2 regions of the Thiomonas sp. UBA7699 genome follow, and region 2 is predicted to be linked to the other one. Evidence: predicted binding sites of a transcription regulator. Region 2 holds the regulator's gene; the other holds the start of a gene.
What was found. The regulator NrdR, encoded in region 2, represses ribonucleotide reductase genes. The targets are predictions, from matches to a motif close to CACNANATNTNGTG.
Positions count from the first base shown of each region.

Region 1: B3H47_RS13305 (ribonucleoside-diphosphate reductase subunit alpha) is a predicted target of NrdR. The motif match lies at 2,784-2,797, and genes of this name have one in related genera.

Region 1 is NZ_DLGH01000030.1:33,254-37,912, forward strand. Features, by position in the region: gene B3H47_RS13305 (ribonucleoside-diphosphate reductase subunit alpha) at 1-2,569, opposite strand, end outside; gene ampD (1,6-anhydro-N-acetylmuramyl-L-alanine amidase AmpD) at 2,921-3,508, opposite strand; gene B3H47_RS13315 (sigma-54-dependent transcriptional regulator) at 3,511-4,659, opposite strand, start outside.
Region 2 is NZ_DLGH01000018.1:40,596-45,254, reverse strand. Features, by position in the region: gene B3H47_RS07330 (RsmB/NOP family class I SAM-dependent RNA methyltransferase) at 1-609, opposite strand, end outside; gene purN (phosphoribosylglycinamide formyltransferase) at 619-1,242, opposite strand; gene nrdR (transcriptional regulator NrdR) at 1,357-1,848, shown strand; gene ribD (bifunctional diaminohydroxyphosphoribosylaminopyrimidine deaminase/5-amino-6-(5-phosphoribosylamino)uracil reductase RibD) at 1,845-3,008, shown strand; gene B3H47_RS07310 (riboflavin synthase) at 3,015-3,647, shown strand; gene B3H47_RS07305 (class II glutamine amidotransferase) at 3,640-4,452, shown strand; gene B3H47_RS07300 (Antimicrobial peptide resistance and lipid A acylation PagP) at 4,599-4,659, shown strand, end outside.

The DNA of each region.
Region 1 (4,659 bases), on a different contig from region 2:
TGAGATCGGCGGGAATGCGGTCGATGCGCTGGGTGCTGCCATCGAAGTACTTGAGGTCGGCCACCATCACTGCGTCCCACAGGCCACGCGCCTTGAGGTCGCGCACCAGATATTGATTGATGACGGTGAACTCGCCCGACAGATTCGACTTGACGTACAGGTTCTGGAAAGTCGGCTCGATGCAGGCGTCGACGCCGACGATGTTGGAGATGGTGGCCGTGGGCGCGATGGCCACGCAGTTGGAGTTGCGCATGCCGTGCTGCGCAATCTGCGCGCGCAGGGCGTTCCAGTCGAGGGTGCTGGAGGTGTCGGCCTCGACATAGCCACCGCGCTGCTCGGCCAGCAGCTTCAGACTGTCCATGGGCAGAATGCCTTGATCCCAAAGCGAGCCGCCGTAACTGCTGTAGCGGCCGCGCTCGCGTGCCAGTTCGCTCGACGCCCAGTAAGCCTCGTAGCAAACCGCCTCCATCGACCGATCGGCAAATTCCACGGCTTGTTGCGAACCATAGGGAATGCGCAGCTGATACAGACAGTCCTGAAAGCCCATGATGCCCAGACCCACTGGCCGGTGCTTCATATTGGCGTTGCGCGCCTTGGCCACGGCGTAGTAGTTGATGTCGATCACGTTGTCGAGCATGCGCATCGCGGTCTGGATGGTGCGCTTGAGCTTGGCCTGGTCGATGACTTTGGCGCCGTCTGGCGCGTCTTTCAGATGCGCGACCAGGTTGACCGAGCCGAGGTTGCACACCGCGATTTCGCTCTCGTTGGTGTTGAGCGTGATCTCGGTGCAGAGGTTGCTCGAGTGCACCACGCCCACATGCTGCTGCGGGCTGCGCACATTGCACGCATCCTTGAAGGTGATCCAGGGATGGCCGGTTTCGAACAGCATGGACAGCATCTTGCGCCACAGTTGCACCGCAGGCAGGGTCTTGAACAGCTTGATTTCGCCCAGCGCGGCCTTTTGCTCGTAGCGGGTATAGGCCTGCTCGAAGTCCTTGCCGAACTTGTCGTGCAGATCCGGGACGTCGGCCGGGCTGAACAGCGTCCAGTCGCCCCCTTCCATCACCCGCTTCATGAATAGATCGGGCACCCAGTTCGCGGTGTTCATGTCGTGCGTGCGGCGGCGATCGTCGCCGGTGTTCTTGCGCAGTTCCAGGAACTCTTCGATGTCGAGGTGCCAGGTTTCCAGATAGGCGCAGACCGCGCCCTTGCGCTTGCCGCCCTGGTTCACTGCCACCGCAGTGTCGTTGACCACTTTGAGGAAGGGCACGACGCCCTGGCTCTTGCCGTTGGTGCCCTTGATGTGGCTGCCCAGGGCGCGCACGCGCGTCCAGTCGTTGCCCAGACCGCCGGCGAACTTGGACAACAGCGCGTTCTCCTTGATGGCCTCGTAGATGCCGTCCAGATCGTCCGCCACGGTGGTGAGGTAGCAGCTCGACAGTTGCGAACGGCGGGTGCCCGCATTGAACAGGGTGGGCGTGCTCGACATGAAATCAAAGCTGGAGAGCAGCTCGTAGAACTCGATGGCGCGCGCTTCGCGGTCGATTTCGTTGAGCGACAAGCCCATGGCCACGCGCATGAAAAAGGCCTGCGGCAGCTCGATGCGACGGCCATCTTTGTTCACCCGCGTATCGGCACGATTGGCGAGGAAATAACGGTCATACAGCGTTTGCAGACCCAGGTAATCGAACTGCAGGTCGCGCTCGGCCTTGAGCGCGGCACCCAGACGGGCCAGGTCGAACTGCCCGAGCCGCTCGTCGAGCAGTTCGAGCTCGACACCCTCCTTGATGCAGCGCGGAAAATACTCGGCGTAGCGCTGGGTCATCTGCTCCTGCGGAATGTCCTCGTTCAGCGTCTCGCGGCGCATGGTGTGCAACAGCAGGCGCGCGGTGACCTTGGAGTAGTCGGGGTCGCGCTCGATCAGGGTGCGCGAGGCGAGGATAGAGGCCTTGTAAACCTCGAGCATCGGCACGCCGTCGTACAGATTGCGCAGAGTTTCCGCCACGATGGGGGCCGCCTTCACATCCGCACTCAGATTGACGCAGGCGGATTCAATCAGGCTCACCAGAGCGGCCTGATCGAGCGGTTTGCGCAGACCGCCGTCGAGCACATGCAGCACCGGAGCGCTCTCTTGTTGCTCTGCAGCCGCTTTCTGCTTGGCCCGCTCTTGTGTGCGGCGTTCGCGGTACAGCACATAGGCGCGCGCCACCTCGTGCTGGCCAGTGCGCATCAGCGAGAGTTCGACCTGGTCCTGAATGTCTTCAATATGAAAGGTGCCGCCGCTGGGACGGCTACGGAGCAGGGCGCGCACGACGTTTTCGGTCAGCGCATTCACTGTTTCGCGCATGCTGGCCGAGGCCGCACCCTGCCCGCCTTGCACGGCCAGAAAGGCCTTGGTCATCGCCACGGCGATTTTGCTCGGCTCAAACCCGACCACGGCCCCGTTGCGACGGATGATCTTGTAGTCTGAAAAATCACCCAGTGCGACCTGCTGTTGCGTATCCACCTCGGGGTGTGCGAGGTGTTGCGGGACGGCAGTGGATTCGGTGGCGGCGGTGGTCTGGGACATCGGGACTCCTTGAGGGCAGATGGGCCGCGCAGCAAATCTGACTGGCTCACGGCGCTGCGAGCGCACATGAACGCCGCATGAAAGCAGCACGGACAAAGCAATAAAGACGAATGAGGGCAAATCGGGGACGAACCGAGAGAGCGCGTAAGCATTTCCAGCCTTCCGAAGCCGCAGTCTCAGACCGCGATCCGGCATCTCTCTCAATCCGTCAAGACACTATATCTAGCGTCTGGCGGAATTTCAACCACTATTCGTAGTGTGGGACAAATTGACAGTCAGCCCACAGCTTATGCACAGGTTCATGCACAAAGTCTGCCCTTGGAGCGGCTTCGGGCAAACCCGCAAGGGTGCTCAAAACCGCTGAAATGGAAAGGCCGATGTCGGCAAGGCCAGGCCGTTTTTGAGCTGGCGCCAGTCGAAGCCGACGCCTGGATCGGTCTTGCGCCCTGGCGCAATGTCGCTATGCCCGACCCATGCGCGCAAGGGATAGCGCGCGAGCAGTTCAGATCCCAGTGCGATCAGGGTGTCGTACTGCTCGGGCTCGAACGGCTCATCGTCGCTCCCTTCGAGTTCGATGCCGATGCTGAAATCGTTGCATCGCTCGCGCCCGGCATAACGCGATGCGCCGGCATGCCAGGCGCGCCGGTCACAGGACACATATTGCGTGAGCACACCATCGCGCTGCACGACAAAATGCGCCGAGACCCTAAGGCCTTCGAGCGCGGCAAAAGCCGGGTGCGCCCGCGGATCGAGCCGATTGCAAAACAACTGCTCGATCGCCTCGCCGCCATATTGACGCGGCGGCAGAGCGATGCAATGGATCACCAGCAAATCGATCGGCATGCCCGCGGGCCGCTCATCCTGATTGGGAGACGGCATATGTCGGGCGTGGGGCATCCAGCCTGCGTCCCGACTAGCCGTACTGAAGGGGGGCGACATGATCAGAAAGGGTCGTCCGGCGGCGCTTCAGCCGGGTCGCGCACGTCGAGGCGCTCCATACGGTAGCGGATCTGACGCAGATTCAGCCCCAGCAACTGCGCGGCCGCGGTGCGATTGAAGCGGGTGCGCCGCAGCGCCTCGCAGAGGATGCTGCGTTCAACCTGATCGAGGTATGCCCCCAAGTCGGGAGGCAGGGGCGATTGCGCTTCGAACCGGGCCATGGGGGGCTGGGGCGACTGAGGCGGCTGAGGCTCCGGGGCATGCTGCGCAACGATTGGGGTGATCGGCGGGTCCGCCGGTCGCTGCATTGAAGGCGCCGTCGTGTCGGGCAGGATGGTGGTGATCGGCAAAGCCGTCGCAGAGGTCAGCACTTCGGCGACGCGGACGCCACTGCCCTGCAACTCGATGTCCTCAGGGCCGATCAGATCTTGTGCAGCCAGCGCCGCAGCCCGGTGCAGCAGATTCTCCAGCTCGCGCACATTGCCTGAGAAACGATGCTGGCGCAGGTGCTCAAGCGCAGCCGGGCTCAGCCGCAGACCGGGCCGCGCATTGTCGCGGCGGATGTCGCCCAGCAACGCCTCGACCAGTACCGGCAGATCATCCAGCCGGTCGCGCAGCGGCGGCAGAGTGACCCCGATGACGTTGAGGCGATAGAACAAATCCTGCCGAAACTGGCCCTGCTCCACCATGCGTTCCAGATGACGGTGGGTGGCGCTGACCAGGCGCACATCCACCGCGATTTCGGCCGTCTCGCCCACCGGGCGCACGCGCCGCTCCTGCACGGCGCGCAGCAGCTTGGCCTGCATCGCCAGAGGCAGTTCGCCGATCTCGTCGAGAAACAGCGTGCCGCCCTGCGCCGCGGCAAAGAATCCGGCATGGTCGGACATCGCCCCGGTGAACGCGCCCTTGCGGTAGCCGAAAAACTCGGCCTCCAGCAATTGCTCGGGAATGGCGCTGCAGTTCACCGGAACGAACGGCCCGCTGGCGCGGGCGCTGCACTCATGCACGGCCTTTGCGGCCAGCTCCTTGCCGGTGCCCGACTCGCCCTGGATGAGCACGGGCGCCATGCTGCGGGCCACGCGCTGCAAGGTCTGTTTAAGGGCGCGCATCACCCCAGACTCACCCACCATGCGTTGCAATGCGCTGCTGGT
Region 2 (4,659 bases):
CCAGCCTTCGCGAAAGACGGTGAGATCCTGCAAAGCGGGTTTGCCTTCCAGGCGTACGCCCCACGGCGAATAGGGCGTTGGCTGCGCGGGCAGATTGAGGCGGGCGAACACGTCGAGCACGGCTTCGCGCCGTGCTTTCTGCACATTCACCCGCAAATCCAGCGGGGCCGGGCGCAACATCGCCTGCGCCAGCGCGGGATATTCCGCGCCATAGTTCGCCTGCAAGGCGGCCGCCAGCCATTCCGGCAGACTCCAGCGCACCGCTTCGGACAGGGCCATCGCGTCTTGTGCCAGCAAGCGTTTGCGCCACTCGAGTTGCTCGGGAGAAAGCGCGGCATGCAGCGATTGCGCGTTTTCCGACCAGCCGAGAATGGCCAGACGCAGTTCCATAGCTCCGCCGATGCTTTCGTCGGTCGCGGCCAGCGTCTGAAACAAGCGCAGATGCCGCAGCACCTGATAGACCGTGTCGGCCAGGATCTGTCGGTCGGTCTTGCCCAGTTGCGGCTTGGCACGGAACAGCCGCGACAGCACGGCATCGGCCGCGGCGTCGAAACGCAACATATCGCGCAGCACGTCGCGCGCGGTGTAAAGCAGGTCACGCGGTTTCATGGCGCTCTTTCAAAGGGAAGAATCGGAGGACGGACGGATACGGGTGCGCAAGCCGTCGATCTGCACCCGCCCTTCCAGCAAAGCCCGCACGGCGGGGGGATAAATTCGGTGCTCTTCAAGCAAGACCCGCGCGGCCAGCGTCTCGACCGTATCACCATCGAGCACCGGCACGGCGGCCTGCGCCAGAATCGGCCCGTGATCGAGCGCACTGCTCACCAGATGCACGGTAGCGCCGTGCCACTTCACCCCTTCTTCGAGGGCCCGCGCATGGGTGTGCAAACCGGTGAAAGCTGGCAGCAAAGACGGATGGATATTCACCAGACGGCCCGCAAAGCGATCCACGAAGGCCGCACCCAGCACCCGCATGAAGCCGCACAGCGCGATGACGTCGGGCTCCAGCGCGGCAATCGCGTCGCCCAAAGCACCGTCGAACGCCTCACGGTTGGGAAAGTCGGCATGCGCGATCACCTGCGTGGGCACACCGAAGGCACGCGCAGCGTCCAGCCCTGCGGCATCAGCCCGGTTACTGAGTACTCCACGCACGCAAACGCCCCAGCCCTGTTCACGCTCGGCCTGAAGAATGGACTGCAGATTGCTGCCGCGCCCGGAAATGAGGAGAACCAGATTTTTCATCGGCGGGCAGTGTAGCCGCCGCGTCAGGTGTTTGATATGCGCCGTGTTTGCGCGCGCTACCGCGAAAACAGACCGCAGCGTGAATAATGACGGGTTTAATGTTGCCACGCCGCCATGAAATGCCCCTTTTGCCAAAGCCCCGACACGCAGGTGATTGAAACCCGCGATGTGGAAGACGGCACCGCGCTGCGGCGGCGGCGGCGTTGCGGCCAATGCGACAAGCGCTTCACCACCTATGAACGCGCGGAGGTCAGCTTTCCGGTGGTGGTGAAAAAAGATGGCCGCCGCACCGAATACGACCGCGACAAACTGCGCGCCTCTTTCCTGCTGGCCTTGCGCAAGCGGCCAGTCAGTGCCGACGCGGTGGATACCGCCATCGGGCGCGTGGAGCAAATGCTGCTGCAAAGCGGCGCGCGCGAGCTGCCCTCCACCCAAATCGGCGCCTGGGTGATGGAGGAATTGCGCACGCTCGACGGCATTGCCTATGTGCGCTTTGCCTCCGTCTATCACAGCTTCAAGGATTTGAGCCAGTTTCTCGATGTGCTGCAGGAAATGCAGCCGCCCTCGCCCGCCGCCAAACCCCGGCGCGGCAAAACTCCGACATGAACCCGGACGACGTTTCATTCAGCGAACAAGATCAGCGCTTCATGCGCCGGGCGCTCGATCTGGCGCACAGCGCGATGTACCGCACCAGCCCCAATCCGCGGGTGGGCTGCGTGCTGGTGCGAGACGGCCAGGTGCTGGGCGAAGGCGCCACGCTGGCGGCGGGGCAAGATCACGCCGAAGTCCAGGCGGTGAAGCAAGCCTGGGAGCGCGGCCACGAGGTGCGGGGCGCCACCGCCTACGTCACGCTGGAGCCCTGCGCGCACCACGGCCGCACGCCGCCCTGCGCCGACCTGCTGGCCACGCAAGGCGTCGCGCGCGTGGTCGCTGCGCTGGTCGATCCCAACCCGCTGGTGGCAGGCCAGGGATTGCAGCGTTTGCGCGATGCCGGCATCCAGGTCGATGTCGGGCTGTTCGCCGATGAAGCGCGCGAGATCAACCTTTGCTTCATCTCCCGCATGGTGCGCGGCACGCCCTGGGTGCGGCTGAAGGTGGCCGCCTCGCTCGACGGCGTCACGGCCCTGCCCAACGGCGCAAGCCAGTGGATCACCAGCGAAGCGGCCCGCGCCGACGGCCATCACTGGCGCGCGCGCGCCTGCGCCGTGCTCACCGGCCTGGGCACGGTGCGGGCGGACGATCCCCAGCTCAATGTGCGGGCGGTGCAGACGCCGCGCCAGCCCATTCGCATCGTCATCGACAGCCGCCTGGAATGCCCGCCGACCGCGCGCCTGTTGCAGAGTGCGGAATCGCCGCTGTGGATCGTCCACGCCCTGCCGCCGGAACAGGCCGCGCCGCGTCTGGCGGCGCTGCGCAGCGCGGCCACCGCCTCGCTCGATCTGCAAGACATCGCCCTGCCCAACGATCCCGGTAAACCGGGCAAAACCGATTTGCGCGCGCTGATGCAGGTGCTCGGCCAGCGGGGCATCAACGAGCTGCACTGCGAGGCCGGCGAAAAGCTCAACGGCTCGCTGCTGCGCGCCGGCGTGGTCGATGAACTGCTGCTGTATCTTGCGCCCCAGTTGCTGGGCGAGGGCGCCGGATTGGCGGCGCTGGGGCCCTATCAGCAGATCAACGAAGGGCTCGCGCTGCGATGGCACGATGTGCAGCGGATCGGCGCCGATCTGCGCATCCTTGCACGTCTCCCTCATTCCTTTTCTCTTTGAACCCTCATGTTCACCGGACTCATCACCAGCGTCGGCCGCATCGCCGAAGTCACCCCCCTCGGTTCCCAGGCCAGTCACGGCAAACGCGTGCGCCTGCAGGTCGATCCGGCCTGGCTGCAGGGCGTAGAGCTCGGCGAGAGCATCGCCGTCAGCGGCGCCTGCATGACGGTGGTGGATCTTCAGCCCTGTGGCTTTGCCTTCGACATTTCGGCCGAAAGTCTGGCGCGTACCACGGGGCTGAACGTGCCGGGCGCCCGGGTCAATCTGGAACAGTCGGTCGCGCTGTCCACCAAGCTGGGCGGCCATCTGGTCACCGGCCATGTGGACGGCGTGGGCCAGGTGGCCCGGTTCGAGCCCATCGGCGAATCCTGGCTGCTGGAGGTGGACGCGCCCGCCGCTTTAGGCAAGTTTTTTGCGTACAAGGGCTCCATCGTGATCAACGGCGTGAGTCTGACGGTCAACCGCGTCGAAGATCTGCCGGAGCGTTGCCGCGTGAGTATCAACCTCATTCCGCACACCCTGCAGCACACCAATCTGCATCAACTTCGCGAGGGCAGCGCGGTGAATCTCGAAATCGACCTCATCGCCCGCTATGTCGAGCGCATGCTGGGCGCACCGGAGGGTCGGAAAGATGTGTGAGTTGTTCGCCTACTCCAGCCGTGTGCCCGCGCGGGTGCGGTTCGCCTTTCGTGAATTCGCGCGCCACGGCGGGCCGCACGCCGCCAATCCCGACGGCTGGGGCGCGGCGTATTACGAGGGCAGCGACGCGCATGTGCTGCGCGAAGCCCAACCCGCGCTGACCAGCGCCTTCGTTCCGGTGCTCGAAAAGCACGACTTTCACAGCCCGCTAGTCATCGCGCATATCCGCCGCGCCTCGCGCGGCCCGGTGACGCTGGTCAACACCCAGCCGTTCGCCCGCGAGCTGTTCGGCAAGCGCCACCTCTTTGCCCACAACGGCGATCTGCCGGACATCGAGCAGGCGCTTCCGCTGGCGCATGCAGCGCACCGCCCGATGGGCCAGACCGATTCCGAACATGCCTTCTACGTGCTCATGCAATCGCAGCAAGTGCTCGATGCGGCGGGTGAGAGCGGCGACCTCAAACGCCGCATCGAAGTGGTCTCCGACTTCGCGGCCAAATTGCGTGCCCTTGGCGCGGCGAACTTTCTGTTCACCGATGGCGACCTGCTGTTCGCTCATGCGCATCGCCGCCGCAGTCATCCGGGCAACACCTGGGTGCCCGGTTTGCACCTGCTCATGCGCGAAGCCGCCAGCGAGCATCAGATGCGCGCTTCTGGGCTGCACGTTCAGGGCCGCGACGACAAACCCGCGCCCGCCGTGATGCTCGCCAGCGTGCCCCTCACCCCGGAAGACTGGGAGCCCCTGCCCGAAAATACGCTGCTCGTCGTCCAGCAGGGCCGATTGATCGCGCGCCTCGGTGCTTGATCATTGCCCCGATCAGCGCCCCAACCCGGCTCTGAACAGCGCTTGAGTCGGCCACACACATGCCGCCCGTTGCAAACGGACACAGGCTCAACCTTTTGCGCTGATAAAGTCTGGCCCGACTTCCCTGAGACGCCCGCCACGAGCCCATGAAACATTTTCCAGCCCGCCTTCTATCCACTTTCGCCCTCCTCTGGCTGGCCCTGGTTC